2 regions of the Massilia sp. TWP1-3-3 genome follow, and region 1 is predicted to be linked to the other one. Evidence: predicted binding sites of a transcription regulator. Region 1 holds the regulator's gene; the other holds the start of a gene.
What was found. The regulator NrdR, encoded in region 1, represses ribonucleotide reductase genes. The targets are predictions, from matches to a motif close to CACNANATNTNGTG.
Positions count from the first base shown of each region.

Region 1 (4,209 bases):
CGAACCCTTCGGCGCTGCCGTCCGCGAACATGGCCGCCCGCTTGGACGCGGGATCGGCGCCGCCTTCGATATCGTGTTCAGCGTCTTGCAATGCCGCCTCGGCCCCTTGCAGTGCGATTTGCCGATCACGCTCGCCGCGCGCCGAGCGTTCCGCATTGAGCGCGGTGCGCACCATGGAAGCGGCAAGCAGCATCAGCACCACCACGATGCACAGCGTGACAAACAGCGCAGCGCCTTGTTGCGCGGCGGCTGGTGAACGATGGGTGCGGAGGCGATGAGAACGCATCCTGCCCTCAGTGCGCCACATTGCGCAATTGGATAGTGGACGAGAATGTGCGCCGCTCGCGATCACGCAGCGGCAGCGCCATGTTTGCCTTTTCGACGTGCACGCCCAGGTCGCCGGGGGCGGCAGCGCTGTAGGCCGCGCCAAACAGGTCGAACACCGCAGCACTGCCCACGCCCTTGCTGCGCCGCGCGCCATGCAGCACCAGCGCCACCTTGATGCTCGCCACGCGCTTCCACCATGTGTCGGGCACGATCGTTCCCATGCTGTCGGCCTCTGGCGCCAGGTTGGCATCGTGCGCCGTAATGTCGGTGGCGCTAACGAAGCGGTTGGCTTGCCCGTCCGCGACGGCATCGGTGTCAACCCCGTACAGGACCTGGAACGAATCCACACCACCAACCACCGCCTCGGCGCTCCAGTTGTTCGCGCCGCGGTATTTGCAGCGCAATTCAGGTTCGCCCTTGGCGCTGCTGCCGACATAAAAGATGCTCCAGCCCTCCTGCCCGGCGCCGACCGTGAAGCCGGCGCACGTGAGCGCGCTGCCGTCGCCGCCGGCCTTGCCCGAACCGGCAAAGCGCAGCGCCAGCACGTCGCTGCCATTGATGGCGGCCGGCCGCGGATTGGTCAGCGCATCGCTGTCAGACGAAAGCGATGCGGCGTCCAGCCCCATGATGAAGGGCGGTGCGGCTGGGTCGGGCTCGCCGGCGGCGTCGTCGCGGTCAAGGTCGGCAAAGCCGGCCTGGCGCGCCGCCCGCTCGATGGCGGCCAGCGCAAAGCGCCCGGCGTCGTCGACCATGGCGGCCTCGGTCTGGGCCACATAACTGGCGCTGGCAGACACCAGCGTCATAGCGGCGATCAGGATGACGAAGGCGCCGACGGCCACGGCCACCAGCAGCTCGCTGATGGTAAAACCGCGCTCGCGCTTCATGAGGATGCTCCCGCGACGATGGCCACCATTGGCGCGAACTGCGCCTCGGCGCCGGCGTCCGTACTGCGCGTGCGCCAGCCCAGCTTGATGACGATGGGCGCATTGAGCCCGCCCGCGCACGGCCAGGCCAGCGTATTGGCCCCTTTGGCCCCTTTGGCCCCTTGGGCCACGATGGCGGCGTCGCGGCAAACGGTGACGCGAGCGCCGGGAAAGCCGGCGTGCAGCGCCTGCGAAATTTCGTACAGGTCAAAGGCAGCCATTTGCGCGCTGTTGCAGTCGGCGCCCGCATAGCAAGGCGCAGCAGGGGGCGCGGGCGCGCCGTCGGTCAGCGCGTCGTAATGGAGCTGCAGGTAGGCATTGAGCGCGTCGCCACCGCGCGACTGTTGCGCGTTGGCCTGCATACGGTCGGCCAGCGAGCCTGCCAGTTGCACCGCTGCCGACGTGAGCGCGGTGGCCTGGCGCGTTTGCAGCGCGGCGAGTTGCGCACCGGCGGCGCCCAGCACGCCGATGGCCAGCACCAGGATGGACACCAGCACTTCGATGAGGGTAAAGCCGCCAACCTGTTTTGCTTGCACCAGAGCCTCCGCAACGTTGAACGCGCGGCAGCCAAGCACGGTGCGGCCCCTGCATTTACACTGCAGAGTTCGCTACCTTGCATTGATCTGGGTCGCTTGGGCACCAAGTTATCAGGCGTGACAAAGCCGCCGATGAGATGGCTCAATAGTGCGAAGGGACTTATTTGCGGGGTTTGCGCTCTTGCCCGACTTCGGCAATGGCATCCTGGAATTCGGCCAGGTCCTCGAAGTTCTTGTAGACGGAGGCAAAACGGATGTAGGCAATCTTATCGAGCCGTTTGAGTTCGGCCATGACCAGTTCGCCCACGTAATTGGTGTCAACTTCGCGCTGGCCGCTGGTGAGCAGCTTTTCCTCGATCGAGGCCACGGCCAGGTCGATCGCTTCGGCCGACACGGGGCGCTTGCGCAGCGCCAGCATCAGTGAACCGCGCAGCTTGGCCGACGCAAAATCGGTGCGGCTGCCGTTCTTTTTAACGATGATCGGCATCGACAGCTCGATCCGTTCCTTGGTCGTGAAGCGCTTGTCGCACTTGGCGCAGCGGCGCCGGCGCCGGATCGAATCGCCCTCCTCGGACACGCGCGTGTCGAGGACCTGGGTATCTTCATGCTGACAGAAAGGACATTTCATGTGGGCGCCGGCGCTTCGCTTGGCTTTAAGAAGCGTAGACCGGGTACTTGTCGGTCAGCTTCTTGACTTCGGCCTTGACGCGCTCCACCACAGCCTGGTCGCCCGGGTTGTCGAGGATGTCGGCGATCAGGTTGCCGACCGTGGTGGCATCTTCTTCCTTGAAGCCGCGCGTGGTAAACGCCGGGCTGCCCAGGCGAATGCCGGAGGTGACGAACGGCTTTTGCGGGTCGTTCGGGATGCCGTTTTTATTGCACGTCATGTGCGCGGCGCCGAGCAGGGCTTCGGCTTCCTTGCCCGTCAGGTTTTTGGCGCGCAAGTCGACCAGCATCACGTGCGACTCGGTGCGGCCGGAAACAATACGCAGGCCGCGCGCGATGAGCGCCTTGGCCAGGGCGTCGGCGTTCTTGACGACCTGCTGCTGGTACTCCTTGAAGCCAGGCTCCAGCGCTTCCTTGAAGGCAACGGCTTTGCCGGCGATCACGTGCATCAGCGGGCCACCCTGGATGCCGGGGAAAATTGCCGAGTTGATCGCCTTTTCGTGCTCGGCCTTCATCAGGATGATGCCGCCGCGCGGGCCGCGCAGCGACTTGTGCGTGGTCGAGGTGACGAAGTCGGCGTGCGGCACCGGGTTCGGGTAGACACCGGCGGCGATCAGGCCGGCGTAGTGCGCCATGTCGACCATGAAGTAAGCGCCCACATCCTTGGCGACCTTGGCGAAGCGCTCGAAGTCGATTTTCAGCGAAAACGCCGAGGCGCCCGCGATGATCATCTTCGGCTTGTGCTCATGGGCCAGTTTTTCCATAGCGTCATAGTCGATGTCTTCTTCCGGCGTCAAGCCGTAGGAAACAACATTAAACCACTTGCCCGACATGTTCAGCGCCATGCCGTGGGTCAGGTGGCCGCCTTCGGCCAGCGACATGCCCATGATGGTGTCGCCCGGCTTGAGCATGGCGAAGAACACGCCCTGGTTGGCCTGGGAACCGGAATTAGGCTGCACGTTGGCCGCTTCAGCGCCAAACAATTGCTTGACGCGATCGATTGCCAACTGCTCGGCGATATCGACGAATTCGCAGCCGCCGTAGTAGCGCTTGCCTGGATAGCCTTCGGCGTATTTGTTGGTCAACTGCGAGCCCTGGGCTTGCATCACGGCAGGCGAGGTGTAGTTCTCGGAGGCGATCAGCTCAATGTGATCTTGCTGGCGGGTGTTTTCTTTTTGAACTGCGGCCCACAATTCCGGGTCAACATTGGCGAGCGTGTGATCTTTTGCAAACATGAAAAACTCCAATCGATAAGAGTGCGAGGCACCTGACTGTAAGGATCGAATGAGGAATACCGTCGGAAACAGGACAGGCAGCCTCATCGTGCGCTTCCATCGGTGGCTGCCCAGGCGAACGGCTGATGAAATCTCACGTTCCCCGGTGGAAGCCCACCTTTCGCCGACTGGCAAGGACCTCGCCGCGACTTTTCGCCAGTTACGTGAGACGTAATGGAGGCCAAATTGTAAGTTAAACCCTTGATTTGGGCAAGGAAAGGGCTTGCAAAGGTGACAGCGCGCCGGATCGAAGGACACATCGGCTACAATTTGGTGGTTACCCCACTGTAGGGATGTGAGAAATGATCGTTTTTATTACAGGCGCCTCGGCAGGTTTTGGCGCTGAAATGGCACGTACGTTCGTAAAAAATGGCCATCAGGTCGTGATTAGCGGGCGCCGCAAGGAGCGGCTCGACGCCCTGGCGGCCGAACTGGGCGACCTGGCGTTGCCGCTGGTGATGGATGTCACCTGCAAGGATTCGA
Region 1 is NZ_JAFCWX010000032.1:55,212-59,420, forward strand. It holds gene ACP7D4_RS23510 (pilus assembly PilX family protein) at 1-286, opposite strand, end outside; gene ACP7D4_RS23515 (PilW family protein) at 294-1,211, opposite strand; gene pilV (type IV pilus modification protein PilV) at 1,208-1,786, opposite strand; gene nrdR (transcriptional regulator NrdR) at 1,947-2,414, opposite strand; gene glyA (serine hydroxymethyltransferase) at 2,440-3,687, opposite strand; ZMP/ZTP riboswitch at 3,789-3,900, opposite strand; gene ACP7D4_RS23535 (SDR family oxidoreductase) at 4,029-4,209, shown strand, end outside.

Region 2 (4,209 bases), on a different contig from region 1:
GCACCAACTGCATATCCCAGCCCCGCGCACAGACTAACCCCCGATTTTTGCAACTCGTCCTAGTTGCGGCGCAGCCTGTCGCGTGACGCTATCCCTGCTGCAGCGGACCTATTAGTCTGCGCATTGCGTGGCCCATATGGTGACGCGAAACTTTGCGCTTATTGGAAAGGCAGGAACATTTTGACTATGCATGAAAAGCAAGCATCCTCCAGCAAAAGTGTTTCGCTAAGTAGGCGCGCGCTGGGAAATCCGGTGGTTCGCATTCTGTTGGGGTCGCTGCTGGTGTGGCTTCCAGCACCCTTGGTGACGAAGACTGCGCACGCGCTGCTTCCAGCGCGTTACGCGCATGTCTGGCCGATGGTACTCGCATCAGTGCTCATTTTTTTAGCATACCGGTTCTTCGTGCTTCGAGTCGAGAGACGACCCGTGACGGAGTTGTCGATGCGCGGAGCGTCAAGCGAACTGGCCTTTGGCGTGCTGATCGGCTTTGCAATGCAGGTGCTGTTGTTTGGTGTGCTGTGGTCTTTGGGGGCGTACCGGATTGATGGCTTCGGCGCACCCACTGTTGCAATGCTAAGCATCGTTCCTTTTTACCTGGGAGTTGCACTGCTCGAGGAAATAGTCGGGCGTGGCATTGTTTTCGGCATTTCGCAAAAGGCGCTTGGAAGTGTCTGGGGTGTGGCAATTTCCTCAATATTCTTCGGCTTGGTTCACGCGCCTAATCTCGGCGCCAATCCGATCGGAGTACTGACATGTACAGCCTTTGGAATGATGTTTGCGGCGGCGTACATGGCAACGCGCAGGTTGTGGCTGTGCATTGGGATCCACTTTGCTTGGAACTATGTTCAAAGCCAGGTGTTCTCGTCGCTGGTCTCCGGCACGAGCGACGGTGATGGCCTGATTCTAGGGCATCTGACAGGACCGTCGTGGCTCAGTGGCGGATCCTTTGGGGCGGAGGGTTCAGTGGTGGCCCTGACCTTGGCTCTGCTTGGGTTCGCCGTCCTCATTATTCGTGCGCGCTCCGTTCAAAGCAGCAACGCTTACGTGTCCGTTGCATAGTCGATACGTAGGTCTTGCTTCATCCGGTCCGTGCTAGACGTTCGACCTTTCAAGAAAGCAATGACGCCTTTGGGGCGAGGGCGGCCGCACGCGGGTTCAGTCCGGGCATTAAGATATGCGCCGTGTTTACAGGCGGAGTGATGCCATGGCCGAAGCACTTCTTCCTGAAGGCCTTCGGTCGCTCATAGCAACTCATCTCCCGGCCCACCTACGGTCGCCGAAAGGCGCGACGGCTTCGCGCGCACGTCCATGTGGATCGAGCTAGCGGTGACGCCGCTAGCGCACCGGCAGCTGTGGGTGGCGAGCATACGGGCCGTAACCCGACCGATCGTGGCAAACTCGCCTGCAAACACCATCTGCTGGTGGACCAGCGTGGGCCGCCGCTAGTAGCCCGGATCTCGGGCGCGCAGGTGCATGACTCGCGTCTGCTCATCCCGCTCGGGCAATGCGCTGGCGCTTTTCGCCTTACCTTTTCACCCGGCTGCCCGCTATTTGGGCACTGACGTTAGTGTCCGCTCACCGCCTGATGCGCCTCGCGCCCGCACTCGGAAATGTCAAGGGCCCGCACGCGAATAAATGTCAAAAAAATTAGGTTAGTGATTCCAGAAAGCTATTGCAAGCGTTCGGCCTAGCCACTACAATTAGTCCTCAAATTTGATCAATGCACTAGATGTAGTGGTACAAAGAGAACTTCAGCCAAAATGCATAAGAGTGCTTTCTTTAAAGAACGCCCCAAAAAGAGCGCAGTATTTACCAAAAAATGACGATGAATTCCAGCCCGGCGCGCCAGGCAGGATGGTCATTTTTTTGCTTTTTCAGTCTTAGAACTGGGCGCGCCCGAGGGCAGCCCACTTGATATAACAATCGGCGCAGCACAACTGCCAGCCGTTCCAGGAGGTCTCATGCAGACAAACCAAGAATCACCGAACAATCCCATGCACGTCACACCTGGAGCTGCAGCACCAGTCGAAAACAGCCCGGCGGCGATCGCCGCCAGCGGCGACTACCGCATCATCCGCCGCAACGGCTCGGTCGTCGCGTTCGAGCCATCCAAGATCGCCATCGCCGTCACCAAGGCGTTTCTGGCCGTGGTCGGCGGCCAGGGCGCAGCCTCGGCGCGCGTGCGCGACCTGGTCGAGCAGCTCACCAACAATGTCGTCAGCGCCCTCGTGCGGCGCCAGCCATCGGGCGGCACCTTCCATATCGAAGACGTGCAGGACCAGGTTGAACTGTCGCTGATGCGCTCGGGCGAGCATGACGTCGCGCGCGCCTACGTGCTGTACCGCGCCAAGCACATGGAAGAGCGCCGCCTGCAAAAGGAAGCCCAGGGCGCCAGCGATATCGCCGCCCCGCAGATCCACGTGCTTGACAATGGCGTGCGCCGCGCGCTCGACATGCAGCAAGTGCGCGACCTGATCAACGCCGCCTGCGTCGGCCTGGAAAAGCACGTCGACGCCGACGCCATCCTGGCCGAAACCGTACGCAACCTGTACGACGGCGTGCCGGTCGAAGAGCTGCACAAGTCGGCCATCCTGGCCGCGCGCGCGCTGATGGAAAAAGACCCGGCGTACTCGCAAGTCACCGCCCGCATCCTGCTGCACACGATCCGCAAGGAAGTCTTTGGCCAGGAAGTGCCGCAGGCGAAAGCGGCCGCGCACTATCTGGAGTACTTCCCGCAGTACATCGCCAAGGGCATCGCGAATGAACTGCTGGACCCGGTCCTCGCTTCCTTCGACCTGGCCAAGCTGGCCCGCGCACTGGTTGCCGACCGCGACCTGCAGTTCGGCTACATCGGCCTGCAGACCCTGTACGACCGCTACTTTTTGCACGTGCGCGACGTGCGCATTGAAATGCCGCAGGCCTTCTACATGCGGGTGGCCATGGGCCTGTCGCTGCGCGAAGAAAACCGCGAAGCGCGCGCCGTCGAGTTCTACAACCTGCTGTCGTCGTTCGACTTCATGAGCTCGACCCCGACGCTGTTCAACGCGGGCACGCTGCGCTCGCAATTGTCGTCGTGCTACCTGACCACGGTCTCGGACGACCTGGAAGGCATCTACGACGCCATCAAGGAAAACGCGCTGCTGGCCAAGTTCGCCGGCGGCCTGGGCAACGACTGGACGCCGGTGCGCGCCCTGGGCGCCCACATCAAGGGCACCAACGGCAAGTCGCAAGGCGTGGTGCCGTTCCTGAAAGTGGTCAACGACACCGCCGTCGCCGTGAACCAGGGCGGCAAGCGCAAGGGCGCCGTGTGCGCCTACCTGGAAACGTGGCACATGGACATCGAGGAATTCCTCGACCTGCGCAAGAACACGGGCGACGACCGCCGCCGCACGCACGACATGAACACGGCCAACTGGATTCCCGACATGTTCATGAAGCGCGTGATGGAAAAGGGCGACTGGACGCTGTTTTCGCCGTCCGACTGCACGGACTTGCACGACAAGGTCGGCAAAGCGTTCGAGACCGCCTACCTGGGCTACGAAGCGAAAGCGGCAGCCGGGGAAATCCGCGTATTCAAAAAAGTAGCCGCGCTCGACCTGTGGCGCAAGATGCTGTCGATGCTGTTTGAAACGGGCCACCCGTGGATCACCTTCAAGGACCCATGCAACATCCGTTCGCCGCAGCAGCACACGGGCGTGGTCCACAGCTCGAACCTGTGCACCGAGATTACCCTGAACACGGGGCCGGATGAAATCGCCGTCTGCAACCTTGGTTCGGTGAACATGCCGGCCCACATGAAAGAAGGCAAGCTCGACCCGGTCAAGCTGCAAAAGACCGTCCGCACCGCAATGCGCATGCTCGACAATGTCATCGACATCAACTATTACGCTGTCGACAAGGCCCGCAATTCAAACATGCGCCACCGTCCGGTGGGCCTGGGTATCATGGGCTTCCAGGATTGTCTGCACATGATGCGCGTTCCTTACTCGTCGATGCAGGCTGTCGAGTTCGCGGACCGTTCGATGGAAGCCGTTTGCTACTACGCTTACCTGGCCTCGACCGAGCTGGCTGAAGAGCGCGGCCGTTACGCGTCTTACGAGGGTTCGCTGTGGAGCCGCGGCATCCTGCCGCAAGACTCCGTCAAGCTGCTGGCCGAGGAACGCGGCGGCTACCTGGAAGTGGACAGCTCGTCGGCCATGGACTGGAGCC
Region 2 is NZ_JAFCWX010000008.1:244,308-248,516, forward strand. It holds gene ACP7D4_RS10655 (CPBP family intramembrane glutamic endopeptidase) at 187-1,059, shown strand; partial or broken gene ACP7D4_RS10660 (IS5/IS1182 family transposase) at 1,317-1,499, shown strand; gene ACP7D4_RS10665 (ribonucleoside-diphosphate reductase subunit alpha) at 1,995-4,209, shown strand, end outside.
Region 2: a site for NrdR is predicted at 1,724-1,737, ahead of ACP7D4_RS10665 (ribonucleoside-diphosphate reductase subunit alpha). Genes of this name have one in related genera too.